DNA from 2 places in the Duganella hordei genome. Region 1 is predicted to be linked to the other one. Evidence: predicted binding sites of a transcription regulator. Region 1 holds the regulator's gene; the other holds the start of a gene.
What was found. The regulator sigma-54, encoded in region 1, starts transcription at its own class of promoters, with help from an activator protein. The targets are predictions, from matches to a motif close to TGGCANGNAANCTGCTTT.
Positions count from the first base shown of each region.

Region 2: adh (aldehyde dehydrogenase) is a predicted target of sigma-54. The motif match lies at 3,844-3,861, and genes of this name have one in related genera.

Region 1 is NZ_BPWI01000026.1:6,984-14,032, forward strand. Features, by position in the region: gene ABWW33_RS30785 (enoyl-CoA hydratase/isomerase family protein) at 1-375, opposite strand, end outside; gene ABWW33_RS30790 (alginate lyase family protein) at 407-1,366, opposite strand; gene hpf (ribosome hibernation-promoting factor, HPF/YfiA family) at 1,455-1,814, opposite strand; gene ABWW33_RS30800 (RNA polymerase factor sigma-54) at 1,892-3,370, opposite strand; gene lptB (LPS export ABC transporter ATP-binding protein) at 3,380-4,132, opposite strand; gene lptA (lipopolysaccharide transport periplasmic protein LptA) at 4,133-4,732, opposite strand; gene lptC (LPS export ABC transporter periplasmic protein LptC) at 4,756-5,346, opposite strand; gene ABWW33_RS30820 (KdsC family phosphatase) at 5,359-5,889, opposite strand; gene ABWW33_RS30825 (KpsF/GutQ family sugar-phosphate isomerase) at 5,889-6,887, opposite strand; gene ABWW33_RS30830 (monovalent cation:proton antiporter family protein) at 7,019-7,049, shown strand, end outside.
Region 2 is NZ_BPWI01000034.1:6,814-13,862, forward strand. Features, by position in the region: gene ABWW33_RS32345 (PQQ-dependent methanol/ethanol family dehydrogenase) at 88-1,830, opposite strand; gene ABWW33_RS32350 (DUF779 domain-containing protein) at 1,877-2,248, opposite strand; gene adh (aldehyde dehydrogenase) at 2,251-3,771, opposite strand; gene ABWW33_RS32360 (beta-propeller fold lactonase family protein) at 3,970-4,911, opposite strand; gene ABWW33_RS32365 (TonB-dependent receptor family protein) at 5,028-7,049, shown strand, end outside.

The DNA.
Region 1 (7,049 bases):
GCCGCCCTGCGAGACGCCCATGCCGCCGCCCATGACCACGCCGTCCATCAGCGCGATGTAGGGCTTGGGATAAAAATGAATCAGGTGGTTGAGCGCGTATTCCTCGCTGAAGAAATCCTCCAGCAGCGCGCTGCCGCCCTGCGGCGAGCCACGGCCGACGTCGTAGAAGAAGCGGATGTCGCCGCCGGCGCAGAACGCCTTTTCGCTGCTGCTGCGGATGACCACGGCGGCCACCGAGCTGTCGTCGCGCCATGCCAGCAGCGCCTGCGTGATGTCGCGCACCATCGCCAGCGACAGCGAGTTCAGGGCCTTGGGCCGGTCCAGCGTGATGGTGCCGGTGCCGTTGCCGACGCTGGTGTGGACGTATTCGCTCATGAGTAAAAAGGGCTGAAGGAAAAACCCTATTCTACTGCGACTTCCGCGCCGCCAGATGTTCGAGCGGATTGGGCAGATTGAGATCGCCGCCCAGGCGCGGCTGCCATTGCTTCTTTGCCGGCGCCTCCTGCGGCTTGCCTTCGTGGCGGCCGTAGATGGTGGTCACGTCGAGCACGCCGACGCGCTCCTGCTCGAAGCCGGTGGCCTTGGCGATGCCCGACGGATCTGCCGACGCCGCAACGGTGAACTTGACGATCTGGTCCAGCTTGGGATCATGCAGGTCCAGGATCGACGCGATCATCACCAGCGGCACGGTGGCGTACACCTGGTAGTGCAGCGCCTTGGCCGCGCGCTCCATCTCGGCCGGCAGCGAGCCGTCGGCCGCCATCTGCCCCATCGCGTGGTCGAACACCTTGCGGCCCCAGCCCAGGTAGCGCTGGTCGCCCGTCACGCCGCCGACCGCGGTGACGGCCAGGCCTTCCCAGTAGTAGTGGTTGTTGCGGCCGCCCTTCTTCGCATCGGAGTGGGCCATCGTGGCGTCGGCCAGCGTCTTGAGCCAGCCTTCGATGGCCTGCTGCTGCGCGGCGCCGGCGGCCGGCTTCAGGCGCGCGTAGCTGAGCGCCATGCCGCCCAGCGTCCACTTGCGCACGTAGTAGGCCTGCTCGCTGGACAGCTTGCCCAGCATGGCCTTCTGCCCGGCCCAGCTGGCCAGCCAGGTCAGCGCGCAGGCGCCGTCGGCCGCGTTGGCCTTGGGGTCGAGCTGGTAGGCGGTGGCGCCCTTCGCCACCTCGGCCAGGAAGTCTTCGATCGGCTTGGTGTTGGCGATGTTGCGCGCCCGTAGCACCGGATCGATGACGGAATGGTGCGCGTCCGAGTAGTAGCTGTTGGCGTCGATGTCGATGCGGGCCGGCGGCGGCGCTTCGCACGCCAGCGCCGCGCCGGTGGCGAGCAGGCCAAGCAATGACGTGCTGGCAATCAGGTGAGATTTCATGGGAGGGCTCATCAAGTTAAACGTTTAACTATCTTACCTCAAAAAAGGGCGCCGATGCGCCCTTAGTCGAGTGGTGCCGGGGCCGTTGTTATAGGGCGGCGGCAGCGGGTTCGTAGCTATCCGGGAGATGCTTGATCGCATCGTGGCCGTGCTCTTGGACCTTGGCTTTGTATTTCATGACCTGCCGATCCAGCTTGTCGATCAGCGTATCGATGGCGGCGTACAGGTCCTGGGACAGGCTTTCCACGTAGACGGTTTTACCCGACATGCGCAGGTTGATTTCAGCCTTCTGGCGTTTCTCTTTCTCTTTAAGGTTATCTACAGTCAGAATGACAGCAATATCAATCACTTGATCAAAGTGGCGTGTGACGCGTTCGAGCTTGTTCTGCACGTATTCACGGATGGCCGAGGTCACTTCGAGATGATGTCCACTGATGGTGAGATTCATACACACTCCTAAAGATGATGTCGCTTCTTACGGTTAGTGCGTGGCCCATTACTACCGGGCGCGCAGGAACCAAGTAACTACAAAGACTTGCGGAGACTGACTGGCGGGATTTTCAACGCTTCGCGATATTTGGCAACAGTTCGTCGCGCAATCACCATGCCTTGTTCTCCCAGCATGTCCGCAATCTTACTGTCGGATAAAGGATTTTTCGGGTCTTCTGCTCCTGTCAATTGCACGATGAGTGCGCGTATCGCCGTCGAACTTGCTTCCCCTCCCGCTTCGGTGGCGACATGGCTACCAAAGAAATATTTCAACTCAAACATGCCGTGCGGGGTCAGCATGTATTTTTGAGTTGTTACCCGAGAAATAGTACTCTCGTGTAAACCCAGTGTATCAGCAATTTCGCGAAGCACAAGGGGGCGCATGGCAACCGCGCCGTGCGAGAAAAAGTTCTTTTGTCTTTCTACTATCGCCTGGGCGACGCGCAGGATGGTGTCGAAACGCTGGCGCATATTCTTGATCAGCCACTTGGCTTCCTGCAGCTGCGCGCCCATCGCGCCCTCGCCTTTTCCCTGCTTGAGCAGGTTGGCGTACATGGCGTTGACGCGCAGGCGCGGCATGACGTCGTTGTTCAGGCTGACCTGCCAACCGGTGCGCGATTTCTTGACGATGACGTCCGGCACCACGTAGTCGGACACGTCCGACGCGAACGCCGAACCGGGATGCGGATTGCACTGGCGGATCACGGTTTGCGCCTCGCGCAAATCCTCGTCGTCGCACAGCAGCGCTTTTTTCAGCTTGTTGAAATCGCGCTGGGCAAACCACGTCAGATGGTTTTCAACGATGGCCAGCGCCATGCGCCGCGTCACCATCGGCACGCCCGGCAAGCGCTTGATTTGCAGCGCCAGGCACTCGGACGCGTTGCGCGCGCCCACGCCCATCGGATCAAAGCTCTGCAGCAGCGACAAGGCGGTCTGCAGTTCGTCGATGTCCAGTTCCAGTTCCTCCGGCAGGCGGGCGTGGATGTCCTCCAGCGATTCCTCCAGGTAGCCGTTTTCGTCGAGCGCGTCGATGATCAGCTCGACCAGCGCGCGGTCGCGCATTTCCAGCACCGTCACGCGCATCTGTTCCATCAGGTGCTCGCGCAGCGTGCAGTGGTTGGCTTCGAGCTGCGGGCGCGCGTCCTCGTCGTCGGGCGCCTTGCTGCGGCCGGCGTCGCTCCAGTCGACGTCGGCGTCGCTGCTGGTGCTTTCGGTGTCGGCGGCGGGGCCGTCGTAGTTGTCGGCGTCGGCGGCCGGCGCTTCCTGCGCGTTGGGCGGGCCTTCCGGCGGCGCGTCGCCGACCGGGGCCTGCTGGCTGATGGCGCCGTCCGACAGCAGCCGCAGCGAGCGGTCCAGCGGGTCGTCGAGACGCTCCAGCAGCGGGTTATCGGTCAGCAGCTGTTCGAGTTCCTGGTGCAGCTCCAGCGTGGACAACTGCAGCAGCCGGATCGACTGCTGCAGCTGAGGTGTCAGCGCGAGGTGCTGCGACGTGCGCAGTTGCAATGACTGTTTCATGGGGTAAGGCTACATCCTGAAGTGTTCACCCAGGTACACGCGACGCACCGACTCATTGGCGATGATGTCGTCTGGCCGGCCTGAAGCCAATACCGTGCCCTGGTTGATGATATACGCGCGGTCGCAGATGCCCAGCGTCTCGCGCACATTGTGATCGGTAATGAGGACGCCGATGCCGCGTTCCTTGAGGAAGCGCACGATGCGCTGGATCTCAATGACGGCGATCGGGTCGACCCCGGCGAATGGTTCGTCGAGCAGCACGAAGCGCGGATTGGTGGCCAGCGCGCGCGCGATCTCGACCCGGCGGCGTTCGCCGCCCGACAGCGACAGCGCCTGGTTTTCGCGCAGCTTTTCGATCTGCAAATCGGCCAGCAGGGTATTGAGCCGTTCATCAATTGCAGCCTTGGATAAAGGCTTGCCGTCCACTTTCTGGATTTCGAGGACGGCGCGGATATTTTCTTCCACGGTCAGCTTGCGGAACACCGACGCTTCCTGCGGCAGGTAGGACAGCCCCAGCGACGCGCGGCGGTGGATCGGCAGGCTGGAGATGTCGGTGCCGCTGATGTCGATGGTGCCGGCGTCCGACGGCACCAGGCCGACGATCATGTAGAACGAGGTGGTCTTGCCGGCGCCGTTGGGGCCCAGCAGGCCAACCACTTCGCCGCACTCGACCTGCAGCGAAACGTCGTGCACGACCTGGCGCTTGCCGTAAGTCTTTTGCAGGCCTTTGACGATCAGGGTGCTACCGCAGGATGGTTCCATTTATTTCCCCGGCGTAGGCGTGGTGGCGGAGGCGGCAGGCGCCGAGGCTGCAGGCGCCGCCGGACGGATCGCCGGCTGGATCACCATCGTGCCACGGCCGGCGCCCGGCTTGCTCTCGCCGGTGACGGTGTTCTTGACCGCGAACTGTTCCTTGCGGCTGTCATAGGAAATGAATTCGCCGTCGACCTCGTCGCTCAGGCGGCCGCCTTCGAGACGGCGCACCTTGGCCTTGGAAAATAGCTTGACCAGGTCGGTCTTGTCGCTGTACTCGATGCGTTCGGCTTCGCCGTCGACCCACTGGTCGCCGGCACCGTCGCGCTTCTGGCGGAAGGTGGCCAGCGTGCCCGGGGTGCTGGTCAACACGACAAAGTTATAGCCTTCCGGATCGGTCGTCACGACCGCCTTCGGCGACTTCATCAGCAAGGTGCCGCGGGTCAGCACGACGTTGCCGATCAGCGTCTTGATTTGCTTGACGTCGTCGATCTGCAGATCGTCGTAATCGATCTTGGTCGGTTTGTTGGCGTCGGCTTTTTCCGCATGGGCCGCGCCAGCCGCCATCAGCAGCATCGCGGCCGTCAGGATCAGTTTTTTCATCATCATTCCATTCTTCATCATTGGTTCTTTCAATGGCCGCGCGGCGGCACGGTCAGTTGCCCGCGCCCGCCCAGTTGCACCTGGCGGGTGGCGTTGTTGGCCTTCATGCCGACGCCGTTGGCCGTCGCGTTGCCCATTTCCAGCGCGACCGGCGCCGTGGTTTCCATTCTTTCCTCGTCCGGGAAGACGGTCAGCGCCGGGGTCGTCATGCGCATCGCCTGCGCTTGCGGCGTGGCCGGGCGCACGACGTCCACATTACCATTGAGCTGGACCCGCGTATTGCCCTGGTCGACATGCGCGGTATCGGCATGGATATTCATCGGCGGCTGGTTGCCCGCCAGGCTGTGCACGTAAGGCTTGTCGATGTCGGAAGCGTCGTCGACCGGACGGTGGGTCAGCTTGTCGCCGGAAATGATGTAGGCCGGCTGGCCCGCCTTGTTCATGCGTACGAGGCTGAAGCGGTCGATGATGTAGTCCGGCTCGTTGCGGTGCTGGTCGGCCTGTGCTTCCTGGCCGGCCTGATTGACCACCTGCACCAGCCAGAAGCTGCCGACGGCGACAAACACGCCGACGACCATGATGACGGTCAGCTGCCAGCGGTGGGCTGTTCTTTTACGCATGACTGATCCCCGTCAAACCAGGAACTGCGCCATCACGCGCTCGTAGCTGCCCTGCGCGTGCAGCAGCAGTTCGCACACTTCGCGCACGGCGCCGCGGCCGCCGGCGGCGACGGTGGTGTGGTGCGCGCGCTCGAGCACTTCGGCGCGGCCGTTCGGCACGGCGACGGCGAAGCCGACGCGCGTCAAGATCGGCAGGTCGACCACGTCGTCGCCGATGAAGCCTACCTGCTCGGCGGTGAGGCCGGTCTTTTCCAGCAGCGCGTTGAACGGCGTCAGCTTGTCGTGGCCGCCCTGGTGCAGGTGGGCGATGCCGAGGTCGGCGGCACGCTTGATCACCTGCGGCGACGTGCGCGCGCTGATGATGGCGGTCTGTACGCCGGCTTCCTGCAGCAGCTTGATGCCCAGGCCGTCGTGCACGTTGAAGGTCTTCAGCGCCTCGCCCTCGGCGCCGTAGTGCAGGCTGCCGTCGGTCAGCACGCCGTCGACGTCGAAGATCATCAGCTTGACGCGGGCGGCGCGTTCGACATACGTGAATTCAGTCATCAGATCACCTTGGCGCGGGTCAGGTCGTGGATGTGCAGCGCGCCGACCAGCTTGCCGTCGGCGTCGGTCACCAGCATCTGGTTGATGCGGTACTGCTCCATCACGGCGACCGCGTCGACGGCCAGCTTTTCCGGCGAGATCGAGCGCGGGTTGGCGTGCATCACGTCGCGGATGATGACCTTGCTGAAGTCCTGGACCTTCTCGATCATGCGGCGCAGATCGCCGTCGGTGAACACGCCGACCGGCTTGCCGTCGGCGTCGACGATGGCGGTCATGCCCATGCCCTTCTGCGTGATTTCCAGCAGCGCGTCGGTCAGCTTGACGTCGGCGGTCACCTGCGGCACGGCGTCGCCGCTGCGCATGACGTCGCGCACGTGGGTCAGCAGGCGGCGGCCCAGCGCGCCGCCCGGGTGCGAGCGGGCGAAATCCTCTTCCTTGAAGCCGCGCAGGTCCAGCAGCGCGACGGCGATGGCGTCGCCCAGCGCCAAGGTGACGGTGGTCGACGTGGTCGGCGCCAGGTTCATCGGGCAGGCTTCCTTGGCCACGGCCACGTTCAGGTGGACGTCGGCGATGTCGGCCAGGCTGGAGCCCGGCTTGCCGGTCATCGCGATGACCTTGCTGCCCATGCGCTTGACCACCGGCAGGATGGTCATCAGCTCGGCGCTTTCGCCGGAATACGAGATGGCGATGAAGGCGTCGTCGGCGGTGACCATGCCGAGGTCGCCGTGGGCCGCTTCGGCCGGATGCACGAACAGCGCCGGCGTGCCGGTCGAGGCCAGCGTGGCGGCGATCTTGCGGCCGATATGGCCGGACTTGCCGATGCCTGACACGACCACGCGGCCCTTGCAGTTCAGCAGCAGGGAAATTGCCTGAACGACACTATCGTCGGTCTCCAGACGGGCATTCAGGGCGGCGATCGCCTCCGCTTCGTTTTGCAGCGTATCGCGGGCCAGGCGCAGCGCGTGGGCGGCCATTTTTGCGTCAAAAGCTTTCAGCATTGTTTTTTCATGGGTTACACTCATGCCCAAGTATAGCCGAATTGAGAAAGCAAAAAACTTGCCAGTCACAACATAACCCCCGCATCGGCCCACAAACAACGAAATTATATTTTTTTACTGGCTATGTTGACATGACGTTTACGCCGCTGGAATTAACGCTGA
Region 2 (7,049 bases), on a different contig from region 1:
AATCGGATCAATCGCAGCGTTGCACTGTTCAGAATTTGATCGAAAAAAAAGGCGGCCGAAGCCGCCCAAAGGTTACAGGAGACAGTTCTATTTGGAAGACAGCTTGAACACCCACACCGAGCCGCCCTGCTCCAGGAAGTTGACCTTCTTCGCCACTTCGCCCCCCCACAGAGGCACCGCGCCGCCCCAGCCGGAAACGACTGCGACGTACTGCGTATCGCCATCCTGCCAGGTGACCGGCGGAGCCACCACGCCGGAGCCGGTCTGGAACTTCCACAGCTCCTTGCCCGACTTGGCGTCCAGCGCTTTCAGATAGCCTTCCGGCGTACCGTAGAACACCAGGCCACCGGCGGTGGTCATCACGCCACCCCACAGCGGCGCATTGTTCTTGACCTCCCAGACGATCTTGCCGGACTTCGGATCGACGGCGCGCAACGCGCCGATGTAGTCGTCGAACAGCGGCCGGATGGTGAAGCCCGCGCCCAGATAAGCACCGCCCTTTTTGTAGCTGATCGGCTCATTCCAGATATCCATGCCCCACTCGTTGGCCGGCACATAGAACAAACCAGTCTGCTGGCTGTACGCCATCGGCATCTGATTCTTCGCGCCGAGGAAGGCCGGTGCCGCGAACACGGTGCTGCCCTTCTTGCCCTCTTCGCCCTTGGTCGGATCGCTCGGGCGGTTGGCGGCGATGAAGTTCGGACGCCCGGTCTTGAGATCGATGCCCGATGCCCAGGTGATCTTCTTCACGAACGGGAAGGCGTTCTGCAGCTTGCCGCTGTTCGCGTCGATCACGTAGAAGAAGCCGTTGCGGTCGGCCTTGCCGCCATAGCGCTTGCCGTCCATGTCGAAGGTGACGAATTCGTTGGCGCCGTCGAAGTCCCACGAATCGTTGGGCGTGTTCTGATAGGCCCATTTGATCTGGCCGGTCTTCACGTCCAGCGCGACGGTCGAAGAAGAGTACAGATTGTCGCCCGGCCGCAGGTGGCTGTTCCATGGCGCCGGATTGCCGGTGCCGAAGTAAGCCAGGCCGGTCTTGGCGTCGTAGGTGCCGCCCATCCAGGTCGATGCGCCGCCGGTCTTCCACAGATCGCCCGGCCAGCTCTTGTTGAGCGTACCGGAGATGCCGTTCTCGGTGGCCTTGCCGTCCTTGTCGTAGCGGTAGCCCATGTGGCCTTCGACGGTCGGACGGGTCCACAGCAACTCGCCGGTCAGCGGGTTGCGCGCTTCCACCCGGCCGACGACGCCGAACTCGCCGCCGGACACGCCGGTCAGCAGCACGCCGTCGGCGATCAGCGGCGCCGCCGTCATCGAATAGCCGGCCGCGTAGTCGTCGACCTTTTCCTTCCAGACGATCTTGCCGGTATCCTGGTCCAGCGCCACCAGCTGCGCATCGAGCGTGCCGAAGATGACCAGGTTGCCGTACAGGGCCGCGCCGCGGTTGACCACGTCGCAGCACGGCATGATGCCGTCCGGCAGACGATGTTCATACTTCCACAGCTTGGCGCCGGTTTTCAGATCGACCGCAAAGATGCGCGAATACGACGCGGTGACGAACATCTTGCCCTTGTAGATCAGCGGTTGCGACTCCTGGCCGCGCTGCTTCTCGCCGCCGAATGAGAACGACCACGCCGGCACCAGCTTGCCGACGGTCTTGGTGTTCACCTGGGTCAGCGGCGAATAGCGCTGGCCTTCCGAGCCTATGCCGAAGGACAGCACGCTGTCGGTGCTGCTGGCTGCGTTCTTGAGCATGGCCGTGGTGACGTCGGCCGCCTGTGCCAGCGACAGGATCGAAATCCCCGCCAGCGATGCGATGACTTTTTTATGCACAATCTTCTCCAATTATTATGGTTTTGGTTTTTGCTTCGGTGTGCTGCTATGCCGGCGGATGCAACAGCGCCAGCTCCTCGTCGCTGAACAGGCGCGAACGGGTCAGGAAGCGCCTGCCCGTGCCGTTATCGAGCGAGAACATGCCGCCGTTCCCCACGACGACGTCGATGATCAGCTGGGTGTGCTCCCAGTACTCGAACTGCTCGCGCCCCATGTAGAACGGCGTCCCGTCCAGATTGCCGAGGTAGACGTCGGTGTCGCTGACGTCGAACTCTCCCGCCGGGTAACACATCGGCGCGCTGCCGTCGCAGCAGCCGCCGGACTGGAAGAACATCAACGGTCCATGCCGGCGGCGCAGGGCGGCGATCATGTCGAGCGCCGCCGGAGTTGCCGTGACGCGGGCGATGACGTGGTTCATGATCAGAAGAAGCCCAGCGCGTTCGGGCTGTAGCTGACCAGCAGGTTCTTGGTCTGCTGGTAGTGGTCCAGCATCATCTTGTGGTTCTCGCGGCCGATGCCCGACTGCTTGTAGCCGCCGAACGCGGCGTGGGCCGGATACAGGTGGTAGCAATTGGTCCAGACGCGGCCGGCCTGAATGGCGCGACCGACACGGAAGGCACGCGAGCCGTCGCGCGTCCACAGGCCGGCGCCCAGGCCGTACAAGGTGTCGTTGGCGATGCGCAGCGCATCCGCTTCGTCCTTGAAGGTGGTCACCGACACCACCGGTCCGAAAATCTCCTCCTGGAAGATGCGCATCGAGTTGTCGCCCTTGAACACGGTCGGACGCACGTAGTAGCCATCCTTCATGTCGCCGCCCTGGACGTTGCGCCCACCCCCCGCCAGCAGCTGTGCGCCCTCCTGCTTGCCGATGTCGATGTACGACAGGATCTTTTCCAGCTGCTCCTGCGAGGCCTGCGCGCCCAGCATGGTGCTGGCGTCCAGCGGATTGCCCTGCTTGATCGCCGCCACGCGGGCCAGCGCGCGCTCGATGAATTTTTCGTAGATCGATTCCTGGATCAACACGCGCGAGGGGCAGGTGCACACCTCGCCCTGGTTCAGCGCGAACATGGCGAAGCCTTCGAGGCATTTGTCGAAGAAGGCGTCGTCGGCGTCCATGACATCCTCGAAGAAGATGTTCGGCGATTTGCCGCCCAGTTCCAGCGTGACGGGAATCAGGTTCTGTGCGGCGTACTGCATGATCAGGCGCCCGGTTCCCGTCTCGCCGGTGAAGGCGATCTTGGCGATGCGCTTGTTCGACGCCAGCGGCTTGCCGGCCTCCAGGCCGTAACCATTCACCACATTCAGCACGCCCGGCGGCAGCAGGTCGCCGATCACTTCCAGCAGCACCATGATCGAGGCGGGAGTCTGTTCGGCGGGCTTGAGCACCACGCAGTTACCGGCAGCCAGCGCGGGCGCCAGCTTCCACACCGCCATCAGGATGGGGAAGTTCCACGGAATGATCTGGCCCACCACGCCGAGCGGCTCATGGAAATGGTAGGCATAGGTTTCGGCGTCGATCTGTGCCACCGAGCCTTCCTGGGCCCGGATGCAGCCGGCGAAGTAGCGGAAATGGTCGATCGCCAGCGGAATATCGGCGGCGGTGGTTTCGCGGATAGGCTTGCCGTTGTCGATGGTTTCGGCGGTGGCGATCAACGCCAGGTTGGCTTCCATGCGGTCGGCGATCTTGTTGAGGATGTTGGCGCGCTCGGTCTGCGAGGTCTTGCCCCAGGCGTCCTTGGCGGCGTGGGCGGCGTCCAGCGCCAGCTCGACATCCTCGGCGGTGGAACGCGCCACTTCGCAGAATACCTGGCCGGTGATCGGCGTGACGTTGCCGAAGTATTCGCCCTTGACCGGCGCGACGAACTTGCCGCCGATGTAGTTGTCATAGCGTTGTTTGAATGGATTGGCAACGCCCAGTTTGCTGATGTCTGCGAGATTCATGTCGTCCTCTTTCTGCTGTGGTTATGAGGCCGCTGTAAAGCGTAGCGGCGGTGGGTACTGCGCCCTCTCCTTTTCGCAAGCACCGTGCCAGCACCGCTCATACAGGGGAATACCGTGCGGCGAGGGTGCTACGGCCTGTCGCGGCCGTGTGTCAACTGTTCATCTTTGGAACAGGTGTGTGCCGATGGAGCAGCGGGATCAGCGGATCACCACACCCCAAGGCAGCTCGCGGACGGCAATGTCCGGCTGCTTGACGGCGCCGGCCGTATCGATGACGGAAACACTGTTCGAGCGGCCGTTGGCCACGTACAGCCTGGCGCCGTCCGGCGTCAGCGCCATGTTCCAGGGCCGCTTGCCGACGGCGACGGTGGCCACTACGGCATTGGTGGCGGTGTCGATCGCCATCACGCTGGCATCGATACCGTTCGAGACGTAGACCATGCGGCCGTTCGGATGCACCGCGATGCCGTTGGCGTTCCTGCCGGCGGGGATGCGCGCTACCGCCGCCAAGGTCGCCATGTCGACCACATACACGGCGTTGGCCAGCTCGCAGGCCACATAGGCGCGGGCGCCGTCCGGACTGAAACCCATGCCGCGCGGGCGCAGGCCGACGGCGACGGAGCCGCTCTGGCGCCGCGCCGCGACATCGATCACGTCGACCTGCTCCGCCTCCTCGGCGCTGACCAGCAGCCAGCGTCCGTCCGGGCTGAACACGGCGTGCTCGGGATTCTTGCCCCGCACCGGAATATCGGCCAGCACCTCGCCGCTGCGGGCGTCGATCAGCGTGACGCTATTGCTTTCCTCGACCGCCACGGCGACATAGCGGCCGTCCGCCGACGCGCCCACGCCCTCCGGCGACTTGCCCAGTGCGATGCTGCGCACCACGTCGCCGCTGGCGGTATCGATCACCAGCAGCGCGTTGCTGGCGGCATCGGTCACGAACAAGCGCGTGCCCGCCGGATCGGCGGCGATACCGCGCGGCCGCCTGCCGGCGGCAATCTGGCGCAGCACTTTATCGGTGGACGTATCGATCACGCTGACGGTTCCTGATTTTTCATTCGGCACGTAGGCCAGAGGCGCTGCCCATGCCGGGCCGGCCAGCAGGAGGAGCAAAGATAGAAGGATGCGGGAGCTGTTCATGGAGTCGCCTTTCAGAAAATACCCATACCGTTGCAATCGCCATGCCACGCATAAAAACCGGATGGCAGGTATATTGCTTACTGGTCCGATATAACACTGACCAAAACGGAGACAACATGAAGCAATCCCTTTTCCCCTTGAATGCGGTGGCGGCGCTGTTCGCCCTTGGCAGCGGCGCCATGGCCGCCGAGGAAGCCGGCGTTCCGCCTGACGTGGTGGTGGTCAGCGCCACCCGCGTAGGCCACACTGTGTTCGACATGCCCGCCGCGATCGACGTGATCGACGCCGCGCGGATCCGCGACGGCCAGGCGCGCGTCAACGCCAGCGAGGCGTTGGCGGCGGTGCCCGGCCTGGTGGCACAAAACCGCCAGAACTATGCACAGGACCTGCAGATATCCTCACGCGGCTTCGGCGCCCGCTCGGCGTTCGGGGTGCGCGGCGTGCGGCTGATCGCCGACGGCATCCCGGCCAGCATGCCGGATGGCCAAGGCCAGGCCGCCACCTTCAATCTCGACATGGCCGAGCGTATCGAGGTATTGCGCGGGCCGTTTTCCGCCATCTACGGCAACCACTCCGGCGGTGTGATCCAGCTGTTCACACGCGAGGGCGAAGGCGCGCCATCGGTTGAAACCACGCTCACGGCAGGCAGCTATGGCAGCCGCAAGGCCGACCTGAACGCCCAAGGCAAGCAGGCCGGCATCGGCTATGTGCTGGACGCCTCGCGCTTCGAGACCGACGGCTACCGCGCCCACAGCGCCGCCACCCGCGACCAAGTCTACGCCAAACTGACGCTGGCGCCGGTGGAAGGCGCCACCTTGGCCATCGTCTCCAATGCGCTGCGCCAGGACGACACCCAAGACGCGCTGGGCGTCACTTGGGCCACCTACCAGCGTGATCCGCGCGCCGGCGAGATCGACACCACCGACACGCAAACGCCGAAACGCACGCTGGCAGACCGCTACAACACCCGCAAGAGCATCGACCATCAGCAGATCGGCGCCAGCTGGGAGCAGCGATTCGGCGAAGACCGTATGCGCGTCACCGCTTACGGCGGCAATCGCGGCGTGATCCAGTACCAGGCGTTCTCCAAGGCCTTCCAGGCGCCCGCCACACACTCCGGCGGCGTAGTCGATTTCGACCGCGATTTCTACGGCACGGACCTGAACTGGCTGCACGTCGGCCAACTGGCGGGCGGCAAGCTCAGTACCACCGTCGGTGTTGAGTACGGCCGCTCCAGCGACGCGCGCAAAGGCTATGAAAACTTCATCGGCACACAGTTCGGTGTCAAGGGCGCGCTGCGGCGCGACGAGAACGATAAAGTGACCAACCTCGATCCTTACGCACAAGCCGAGTGGGAAGCCGGCGCGTGGATGCTGAGTGCGGGCCTGCGCCACAGCAGCGTGAAGATTTCCGTTGACGACCACTTCCTCGGCAATGGCAACGACAGCGGCAGCCTCGATTACAGCCACACCACACCGGTACTGGGATTGCTGTACAAGTTGACGCCGGGGCTGAACGTGTACGCCAGCGCCGCACGCGGCTTCGAGACGCCGACGCTCAATGAGCTGTTCTACTCAGGCACCGGCGGCGGCTTCAACTTCCGTCTGCAACCGGCGCAAAGCACCCACCTGGAAGCCGGCATCAAGGCTCGCCTGGGCGAGCAGACCCGCATCAACGCTGCGGTGTTCCAGGTCCGTACCCGCGACGAACTGGTGGTCGACAGCAGCAGCGGCGGCCGCACCAGCTACCGCAACGCCGGCCGCACGCTGCGTCAGGGGATGGAGTTGTCGCTCGACAGCTCCTGGCGCTATGGCCTGAGCACGCGCATGGCGCTGACGAGCCTGCGCGCCGTCTACGACCGGGGCTTCGGCACGGTGCTGGAAGGCAGCCGCCTGCCGGGCGTACCGAATGCGAACGCTTACGGCGAACTGGCTTGGAAAGACGGCGCGGACCGTTTCGGCGCCTCGCTGGAAGCGGTCGCCAGCAGCAGGATCTATGCGGAAGACGCCAACGCCGACAAACCGGCGCCGGGCTATGGCGTGCTCAATGCGCGTGTCAACGCCAGCCAGCAATGGCAAGGCTGGCGCTTCAAGCAGTTCGTGCGTTGGAACAATCTGCTGGACAGGCAGTACGTCGGT